3 regions of the Buttiauxella sp. BIGb0471 genome follow, and region 1 is predicted to be linked to each of the others. Evidence: riboswitches for the same ligand, from Rfam matches in the RefSeq annotation. Region 1 holds a riboswitch; each other region holds the start of a gene.
The links. Region 1 has a riboswitch for thiamine pyrophosphate ahead of thiM (hydroxyethylthiazole kinase). Riboswitches for the same ligand answer to the same signal wherever they lie in the genome.
Positions count from the first base shown of each region.

Region 2: linked by a shared signal. The riboswitch ahead of thiC (phosphomethylpyrimidine synthase ThiC) and the one ahead of thiM (hydroxyethylthiazole kinase) in region 1 are both predicted to bind thiamine pyrophosphate.
Region 3: linked by a shared signal. The riboswitch ahead of thiB (thiamine ABC transporter substrate binding subunit) and the one ahead of thiM (hydroxyethylthiazole kinase) in region 1 are both predicted to bind thiamine pyrophosphate.

Region 1 is NZ_JANUEU010000001.1:449,677-452,789, reverse strand. Features, by position in the region: gene thiD (bifunctional hydroxymethylpyrimidine kinase/phosphomethylpyrimidine kinase) at 1-714, opposite strand, end outside; gene thiM (hydroxyethylthiazole kinase) at 711-1,499, opposite strand; TPP riboswitch at 1,536-1,632, opposite strand; gene M2371_RS02070 (GNAT family N-acetyltransferase) at 1,703-2,254, opposite strand; gene M2371_RS02065 (EAL domain-containing protein) at 2,664-3,113, shown strand, end outside.
Region 2 is NZ_JANUEU010000011.1:22,931-26,043, forward strand. Features, by position in the region: gene thiC (phosphomethylpyrimidine synthase ThiC) at 1-1,282, opposite strand, end outside; TPP riboswitch at 1,371-1,489, opposite strand; gene M2371_RS21155 (Rsd/AlgQ family anti-sigma factor) at 1,541-2,044, opposite strand; gene nudC (NAD(+) diphosphatase) at 2,139-2,912, shown strand; gene hemE (uroporphyrinogen decarboxylase) at 2,947-3,113, shown strand, end outside.
Region 3 is NZ_JANUEU010000003.1:367,476-370,588, forward strand. Features, by position in the region: gene sgrR (HTH-type transcriptional regulator SgrR) at 46-1,704, shown strand; TPP riboswitch at 1,741-1,840, shown strand; gene thiB (thiamine ABC transporter substrate binding subunit) at 1,877-2,860, shown strand; gene thiP (thiamine/thiamine pyrophosphate ABC transporter permease ThiP) at 2,836-3,113, shown strand, end outside.

The DNA of each region.
Region 1 (3,113 bases):
CGCCGAAATAGTCTTCGGCCAGTCAAGATAGCGCGGATAAAGTGCGGCAAGGGCCGCAGAAAGCGTACATCCCGTGCCGTGAGTGTGGCGAGTCTGGACACGCGGAGCGGTAAAACGTTGCGCGCCGTCGCGGGTAAATAACCAGTCCGGGCTTTCGGCGTCATCAAGATGGCCGCCTTTCATCAACACCGCTTCGCACCCCATTCCCAGCAGCGCATCGCCCTGTTCCTTCATTTCTCGCTCACTGCGTGCATGTGGTGCGTCCAGCAATGCGGCGGCTTCAGGCAGATTCGGGGTGATCAACGCCACTTGCGGCAACAGCCGACGACGCAGGCTCTCTACCGCAGAGGGCGCAAGCAATGGGTCGCCACTTTTCGCCAGCATGACCGTATCGAGCACCACGTTGCGTGCATTGTAAAAAGCCAACCGCTCCGCCACCGCTTCAACGATATCGGTCTCAGCCAGCATGCCAATTTTAATGGTGTCGATGCGCACATCGCTGAGCACAGAATCAAGCTGGGCGGCGACAAATGCCGGTTCAATGCGATAAACAGACTGCACGCCGCGGGTATTTTGCGCCACCAGCGCGGTGATCACGCTGGCGCCATACGCGCCCAGTGCCGAGAATGTTTTCAGGTCAGCCTGAATGCCCGCCCCCCCGCTCGGGTCGGTGCCAGCAATCGTCAATGCGTTAATACGGTTTTGCCCTTTCATGCCAGAGCCTCCGCATTAAGTCCGTAAAGTGCGTCAAGAAACGCCGGGACAAAACTGCCAGGACCGCGACTCACGGCAATCGCCTGTTCCCCGGCGAATTTCATAAACTGGCAGGCGGCAGCCACGTTATCCAGCCGCGTCCCTGGCAGTGAGCAGCAAGCGGCAACCACGGCGGAAAGCGCGCAACCGGTGCCGACCACGCGCGTCATCAACACGCCGCCGCCCGCCACGCTCCAGGCGTGTTCGCCATCGGTGATGTAATCCTCCTCGCCGGTGACGGCCACCACCGCGCCAGTAAGCTGCGCCAGTTTAAGGGCTGCGGGTAATGCAGAAAGTGCGTCGTCAGCGCTATCTACGCCACGGCCTGCGGAATGCTCCCCCGCTAAGGCTAAGATTTCTGAAGCATTACCCCGGATTGCGGCAGGTTTTAGCGCGAGAACTTCGCGGGCAAATCGGGTACGAAACGCCAGAGCGCCGACGGCAACCGGATCGAGTACCCATGGCGTGGAGGATTGATTCGCGGCGTGAATGGCGTCCAGCATTGCGCGACTGCTATCGGCGGTGAGTGTTCCGATATTAATCAGCAATGCACTGGCAATGGGGGCAAATTGCGCGGCCTCTTCAGGCTCAATGACCATAGCGGGAGCCGCGCCAATGGCGAGCAGCACGTTGGCGGTAAAACCCTGCACCACATCATTGGTCATGCAATGGACTAAAGGGGGAGTGCTGCGTAAGTTATGTAAAACCGAGGCGGCGCAGTGGCCGGGTAACAGGTCAGGTTGCATCTTGTAAGCTCCTGCCTGGCGTGAAGAAGAGATGACCAGGCAGGCATCTGACTTCCCTACGCTGGCATTATCCAGATCAGGTGGTACGGGTATTTCTCAGCCTTCACAAAGAAGGGCACCCCGAGTCATTGATAAATCATATTTTTGCGTTCAGAAGAATAATGCGCGCAACAGTGACTGTAAACCGCCTGTGCTGCCAGATGTTAAGCCAACGACGTTAACTTTTTGAATTGCCGCCATTCATCGCGGGTTATTTCCCAAAGCTCCGAATCCATTTCTCCACTCACATATTGCGATTTTTCGGTGCGGATAAGCCGCATACCGTGACGGATGGAAAGGTTTTTGGAACGGTCATTGGCGACGGCCTTTGGCGCGCGTAACACGTCTTTCTCGAGTGTTTCAAACCAGAAATCATTCACTACACCGCAGGCCTCACTCATCAGGCCCTGTCCTTGCCATTCCGGGACTAACCAGAAACCACGGTTGTTATCTGGAGTATCCATCAGACAAATTAGCCCAATTAATTCCTGCGGATTTTCTTTACGCCGAATGGACCAGAACCAGCCCTTTCCTTCTTTTACCGCAGGCAGCGCAACATTATCGACATAATGTTTTGCCGCGCCAGGTGGATAAGGCCACGGAACAGTAGAAACCAGGTAACGCACAATCTCCCAGCGCGGAAATACGTTTTGAATTTGCTCGGCATCTTCCGAACGAAGTGGCCGGAGGATCAATCTCGGTGTGATTATTTCCATACTGTTGCCCTTTCTTCACGCTGTATTGTTTAGAGTAATTTATACATAGAATTAATAGCGGGCATCAACAAGTAATTAACATTTTTAGCAGAGAGTATATTCATGCGTAACAGTGATAGCTTTGTGAATATAACAAGAGAATGTCATCATGGAATTACATTATTATAATGACAATCACATATTCACAAGAATTAAAAACATCTAACCAAGAAAAACAACATTCATAGCAAAGAAACAACAAGTTATTTTCACGCAGGCGTATATTCCAATTAACTAACACAAAGTTCCATATGAAATTAATAACCACAAAACTGTTAAGTGTTCGTTTAATAAAAACATGATATTCTAAAATATCTTATATTGGGCAGCGCGCGTTTATTAATCACATTTAGGATTTTACGCTAAAAATATGGTTTTCTCAGCAAGCATTCAACAGCACATTAAAATATGTGTCACATTTTTCTTTTTATATTCGCTTGCTGCGAAGTTATGCCATAGTGTTGAAATAGTTGGGATACCGCTACGGTTTTATGATCTGACCTTACCCATCATTACAGCATTGCTGATTTTATACCATCGCAGGGCACTCCCGACGTTAGCCCTGTTTGCCCTTTACAGTTTTTACCACTATCCGCTGTTTGATTTCCTGAGTATCGCTGCACAGTTAAGTAGCGCTTTAATCTGTGTCACGCTCTATTTTTGCGCAACGGGCAAACGAGGCAGGGTAAGTTTTGGGCGCAGTCGCCTCTCTGCGCAACGCATATGTTGGCTTATTTGCCTTAATAGTTTTACGTTTACCGCGCTCTACCAATGGTTACTGCTTAAATTTCATTTTATCTCAGCCTCTGATGAAAATATT
Region 2 (3,113 bases), on a different contig from region 1:
ACTCCCAGGCAATTTTGGTTAACTCGCCAAGCGTATGCAGCTCAGAGAATTGTGCTTCGTCGTTGGCATCCTGGATGGAGCCGGGGCGCAGGCCGTCGCCTAAAGAGAGCGAAACGTCGTAAGCCGCGCATATTTCGCATATTTCGCGGAAGTGCTCATACAGGAAGTTTTCCTGATGATGCGACAGGCACCATTTCGCCATAATCGAGCCACCGCGCGAAACAATTCCGGTGAGGCGTTTGGCGGTCATCGGCACATAACGCAGCAGTACTCCGGCGTGTATCGTGAAATAGTCCACGCCTTGCTCGGCCTGTTCCAGCAGCGTATCGCGGAACATTTCCCAGGTCAGGTCTTCGGCGATGCCATTAACTTTCTCCAGCGCCTGGTAAATTGGCACGGTGCCGATGGGGACCGGGCTGTTACGCAAAATCCATTCACGGGTTTCGTGGATATAGCGGCCCGTAGACAGATCCATTACGGTATCTGCCCCCCAGCGCGTGGACCAGACCAGTTTTTCCACTTCTTCTTCAATGGAGGAGGTGACCGCCGAGTTGCCAATATTGGCGTTCACTTTCACCAGAAAGTTACGTCCAATAATCATCGGCTCGGATTCGGGGTGGTTGATATTGGCGGGGATAATTGCCCGTCCAGCCGCCACTTCGTCACGCACAAATTCCGGCGTGATATTTTCTGGCAGACGAGCGCCAAAACCCTGGCCTGGATGCTGGTGGCGTAAAACTTCATCGCGAATACGCTCGCGGCCCATATTTTCACGAATGGCGATGAACTCCATTTCCGGCGTCACTCTTCCCTGGCGAGCATAGTGCAGTTGCGTGACGGTTTTCCCGGCTTTAGCCCGCTTCGGTGTGAGCTGTGTTTCGAAACGCAATTCATCCAGACCGTCATCGGCCAGGCGCTCTTTGGTGTAGGCAGAGCTGCGGTCGGTCAGGATTTCGCAATCATCACGTTCGGCAATCCAGTTTTCACGTAGTGGCGAAAGACCGCGCAGGACATCAATGTTGATAGCCGGGTCGCCATATGCGCCAGAAGTGTCATAAACCGGAATGGCATCGTTAGGGGTGAACTGCGGGTTTTCTTTGCTACCGCCAGTGGCGGTCGGGCTAAGCTGGATTTCACGCATCGGCACGCGGATATCATCACGCGAGCCGGTGAGGTAAATGCGCTGAGAGTTAGGGAAAGCAGTGCCTTCGAGGGTATTGATAAAGTGTTGGGCAGCAGCACGCTGTTCGCGACGGTTTGGTTTTTTTTCAGTAGTAGACATAGCTCATTCCAGTAATTATCAGGAAGTGGCTTGTCAGAACAACGGAGGAGTAATGAATGTGGGGCGCCCGCGCACGGGTGAACCCAAAAGCAGAATTACTCTTGTTCCCTTCGCAGGTATTAACCTGATCAGGTTCCGCGGATCCCGAATTAACGGTCTCAGCCGGTGCTTAACTAAGTTAAACACTCGGCACTCCGACAAGAAGAAACCCGTATTGCTACGGGTCGATATGTAAATTACGCGTTAACAGAGCAGAACTCAAGCCGGACGTGCAAGGCTGCCGGTCTCATTAGCACTGTCATTTAGATCGTGGTCGTACGCCAACTGAATCAGTTTATCTTCCAGCGAAAAGCGGGATTCTAACGCTTCACCAATGCCGGAAAGTGCTTTCTGGAACTCAATATAATTATCATGATCGATTGCGCTTTCGAGATGCGAATCGTAGAAATCCATGATTTGCTGGGTGTTGGCTTCAAGTTGTGGGTAAAGATGAGTGGCGGCTAAAAGTGGGCTGCTACCTTCCATTTCACTGATAATGCGTTCATAAATATTAAAATGGCCGGAAGAAAGATAGTCCACGAGGTTATGGCAAAAATTATCCAGAGCCTTTTCATCGAGCGCAGTATGGGATTCCTTGTTAGGCTTGATCCCAACCATATTGTAATAAGCTACCAACAGATGTTTGCGGGCATGAAGCCATTGGTCGATTAACTCATTACTACCACCAACGCGCTCAGTCAGGTTTTCTAACTGGTTAAGCATGATTGACTCCGTGAGTAGAGATGTGACGCAAACGTACCCAAAAGTGTTACGACTATTTGTTTATACCAGCGAACTCGGGGATGTGCACCAGGTTATGGAACGCGTAATTCAAAAGTTAGATCAGGGCTGGTTTATCGTCAGTCATGAACAAAAACTGTGGCTGCCCAAAGGTGAGCTACCTCACGGAGCGGCAGAGGAATTTCAATTAGATGGCGCAGTGGGAATACCCATCGGCGAATGGGAAAACGAGCCTGTCTGGCTGGTGCGACAAAATCGCCGGGCGGATATGGGTTCTGTGCGTCAGGTAATTGACCAGGATGTGGGTTTGTTCCAGCTGGCTGGGCGTGGCGTGCAGTTGGCGGAGTTCTATCGCTCGCACAAATTCTGCGGCTACTGTGGCCATGAAATGCACGTCAGCAAAACCGAATGGGCGATGCTGTGTAGCCATTGCCGTGAACGTTATTACCCGCAAATTTCACCGTGCATCATCGTTGCCATTCGCCGCGACGATCAAATCCTGCTCGCCCAACATACGCGCCATCGCAACGGGGTTTATACCGTGCTGGCCGGGTTTGTTGAAGTTGGGGAAACCCTCGAACAAGCCGTGGCGCGTGAAGTGATGGAAGAGAGCAGCATTCGCGTGAAGAATTTACGCTATGTAACCTCCCAACCTTGGCCGTTCCCGCAATCGTTGATGACTGCGTTTATGGCGGATTATCACAGCGGTGAGATTAAAATTGACCCGAAAGAGTTAATTGACGCGGGTTGGTATAGATATGATCAGCTCCCGCTGTTGCCGCCACCAGGTACGGTGGCGCGTCGTTTGATTGAAGATACCGTCGCCCTGTGTCGCGCGGACTATGAGTGATAAACTTGAGCGATACAGCCAAAGGAAATTCAAAATGACTGAACTGAAGAACGACCGTTACCTGCGGGCGCTGCAACGCCAACCTGTAGATACCACGCCAGTATGGATGATGAGGCAGGCAGGTCGTTACTTGCCAGAATACAAAGCCACGCGCGCTGTCGCAGGCGATTTTATGTCGCTGTGCAAAAATGCGGAGCTGGC
Region 3 (3,113 bases), on a different contig from region 1:
TGAGGAAAGTTAAATTGATGAGTTTCTGACAGGAGTTCCTCTTTTATGAGTTCGAGTCGTCTGCAACAACAATTCATCCGCCTGTGGCAATATTTCGAAGGTAAACCGCAGGATACAACGTTGAATGACCTGGCCTCGCTGCTGAATTGCTCCCGCCGCCATATGCGCACGCTACTCAGTGCGATGCAGGAAAAGGGCTGGCTGAGCTGGAAAGCGGAAGTCGGACGAGGCAAACGTTCACAGCTCGAATTTCTCTACACGGGCCTCGCACTCCAGCAACAGCGGGCAGAGGATCTTCTCGAGCAGGACAGAATTGATCAACTGGTGCAGATCGTCGGGGATAAAGCCGCGGTGCGCCAGATGCTAATCTCCCATCTCGGACGCAGCTTCCGGCAAGGGCGACATATTCTGCGCGTTCTTTACTATCGCCCGCTGCTAAACCTATTACCAGGCTCGGCTTTACGCCGTTCAGAAACGCATATTGCCCGGCAAATTTTCAGCGGCTTAATTCGCATAAATGAGGAAAATGGGGAACTGGAAGCGGATATAGCTCACCACTGGCAGCAAATATCCCCATTACACTGGCGTTTTTATTTGCGCCCTGGCATTCATTTCCACCATGGCCGCGAGCTGGATATGCTGGATGTCATGACCTCTTTGCAACGGATTAATGCGTTGCCGCTCTATTCTCACATCACGCAGATTAGCTCCCCAACCGCCTGGACACTGGATATTACACTCTCACAGCCGGATAACTGGCTGCCGTGGTTGCTTGGCAGTGTTAATGCGATGATTCTGCCGCGTGAGTGGCAAACGCTGGACAACTTTTCCCGTCAGCCAGTCGGCTCCGGCCCCTATTCGGTCGTGCGTAACAACACCAACCAACTGAAGATCCAGGCCTATGATGATTACTTTGGCTATCGCGCATTAATAGACGAAGTGAATTTCTGGGTGCTGCCAGAAATTGGCGAAGACGTCAGTTGTGCAGTGCAATTATCGGGAATGCCTGACAGCGAGAAAGCGGTTGAAAGTCGCCTGGAAGAAGGCTGTTACTACATTTTATTTGATAGACGCTCGCAATCCGGCAGCAATGAACAAGTGCGTCGCTGGTTGAGCCATGTGCTGGCACCTATTCACCTGCTTTATAGCGCGGGCGAACAAAACCAGCAGTATTGGTTCCCGGCATACGGCTTATTGCCACGCTGGCACCACACCCGACCGCAACCGGTAGTCGAAAAACCCGCAGGGCTTGAGTCCGTTACACTGACGTTCTATCGCGACCACGTTGAGCACCGGGTTATCAGTAAAGTGATGGAACAATTGCTGGCACGCGTAGGCGTAAAACTGGTGGTGCAAGAAGTCAGTTATGAAGAGTGGCATCAGGGTGATGCCGAAAGCGATATCTGGCTTAACAGCGCCAACTTCACCCTGCCGCTAGAATTTTCACTCTTTTCGCATCTCTATGAGGTGCCGCTCATTCAAAAATGTATTGCGATTGACTGGGAATCCGATACCCGTAAATGGCACAACGGTGAGCTTTCACTGCCCGAGTGGTGCCAGAAGCGCGTTGAGAATAATGACATTTTGCCGTTAATTCACCACTGGCTGCGCATTGAGGGGCAACGCAGCATGCGTGGCGTGAGGATGAACACGCTCGGCTGGTTTGACTTTAAATCGGCCTGGTTTGCACCACCGGAACCTTAATACTTTCGATTCATTCACAGAATCATTACAATGCTCGCGTTCTCAACGGGGTGCTAAGACGAAAGTCTGGCTGAGATAATACCCGTCGAACCTGATCCGGATAATGCCGGCGAAGGGATTTGAGGCTCCATTCTCAAAGTCCTTTGCCACCCCTAATTCCAAGAGGTGCAAAGTGTTCAAAAAATTCCTACCGTTACTGGCACTCATCGCTGCCCCAGTTTTTGCCAAACCCCTACTGACTGTTTACACCTACGACTCCTTTGCCGCCGATTGGGGTCCAGGTCCTGCGGTGAAAAAAGCCTTTGAAGCTGACTGCAATTGCGAGCTGAAATTCGTCGCACTTGAAGATGGCGTCTCTTTGCTAAATCGCCTGCGCATGGAAGGAAAGAACACCAAGGCTGATGTGGTTCTGGGCCTGGATAACAATTTGCTGGAAGCGGCGGCGCAAACCAAATTGTTTGCCATCAGCAATGTCGACAGCAGCAAACTGAAAATCCCTGGCGGCTGGAACAACGACACTTTCGTGCCTTTCGACTACGGCTATTTCGCTTTCGTCTACGATAAAAACAAACTGAAAAACCCGCCGAAAAGCCTGAAAGAACTGGTCGAAAGCGATCAGAAATGGAAGGTGATTTACCAGGATCCGCGCACCAGCACGCCGGGTTTAGGCCTGCTGTTATGGATGCAAAAAGTTTACGGCGACAAAACACCTGAAGCCTGGGCGAAACTGGCGAAGAAAACCGTCACCGTCACCAAAGGCTGGTCTGAAGCTTACGGCCTGTTCCTGAAAGGCGAAGGCGATTTGGTGATGAGTTACACCACCTCTCCGGCGTATCACATTATCGAAGAGAAAAAAGATAACTACGCAGCGGCGAATTTCAGCGAAGGGCACTATTTGCAGGTAGAAGTCGCTGGTCGTTTAGCTTCCAGCAAGCAGCCTGAACTGGCTGAGAAATTCATGAAATTTATTACTTCGCCAGGCTTCCAGAACACCATCCCAACTGGCAACTGGATGTACCCGGTAACGGACGTGAAATTGCCAGAAGGTTTTAACGGTCTGGTGAAACCGCAGACCACGCTGGAATTTAGCCCGCAAGACGTCTCTTCCCATCGCGCAAGTTGGATTAGTGAATGGCAACGCGCCGTCAGCCGCTGATCCCCGGCTGGCTGATTCCAGGGCTATGCGCCGCTACTCTCGTGGTAGCCGTAGCCCTCGCAGCTTTTCTGGCGCTGTGGTTTAACGCGCCGCAAACCGATATCCGTGCTCTGGTGCAGGATAGCTATTTGTGGCACGTGCTGCGTTTCTCGTTCTGGCAAGCATTCCTCTCCGCTGCCCTTTCGGTATTTCCGGCGATTTTCCTCGCCCGCGCACTTTACCGCCGCCATTTTCCGGGGCGGCTCGCGCTGTT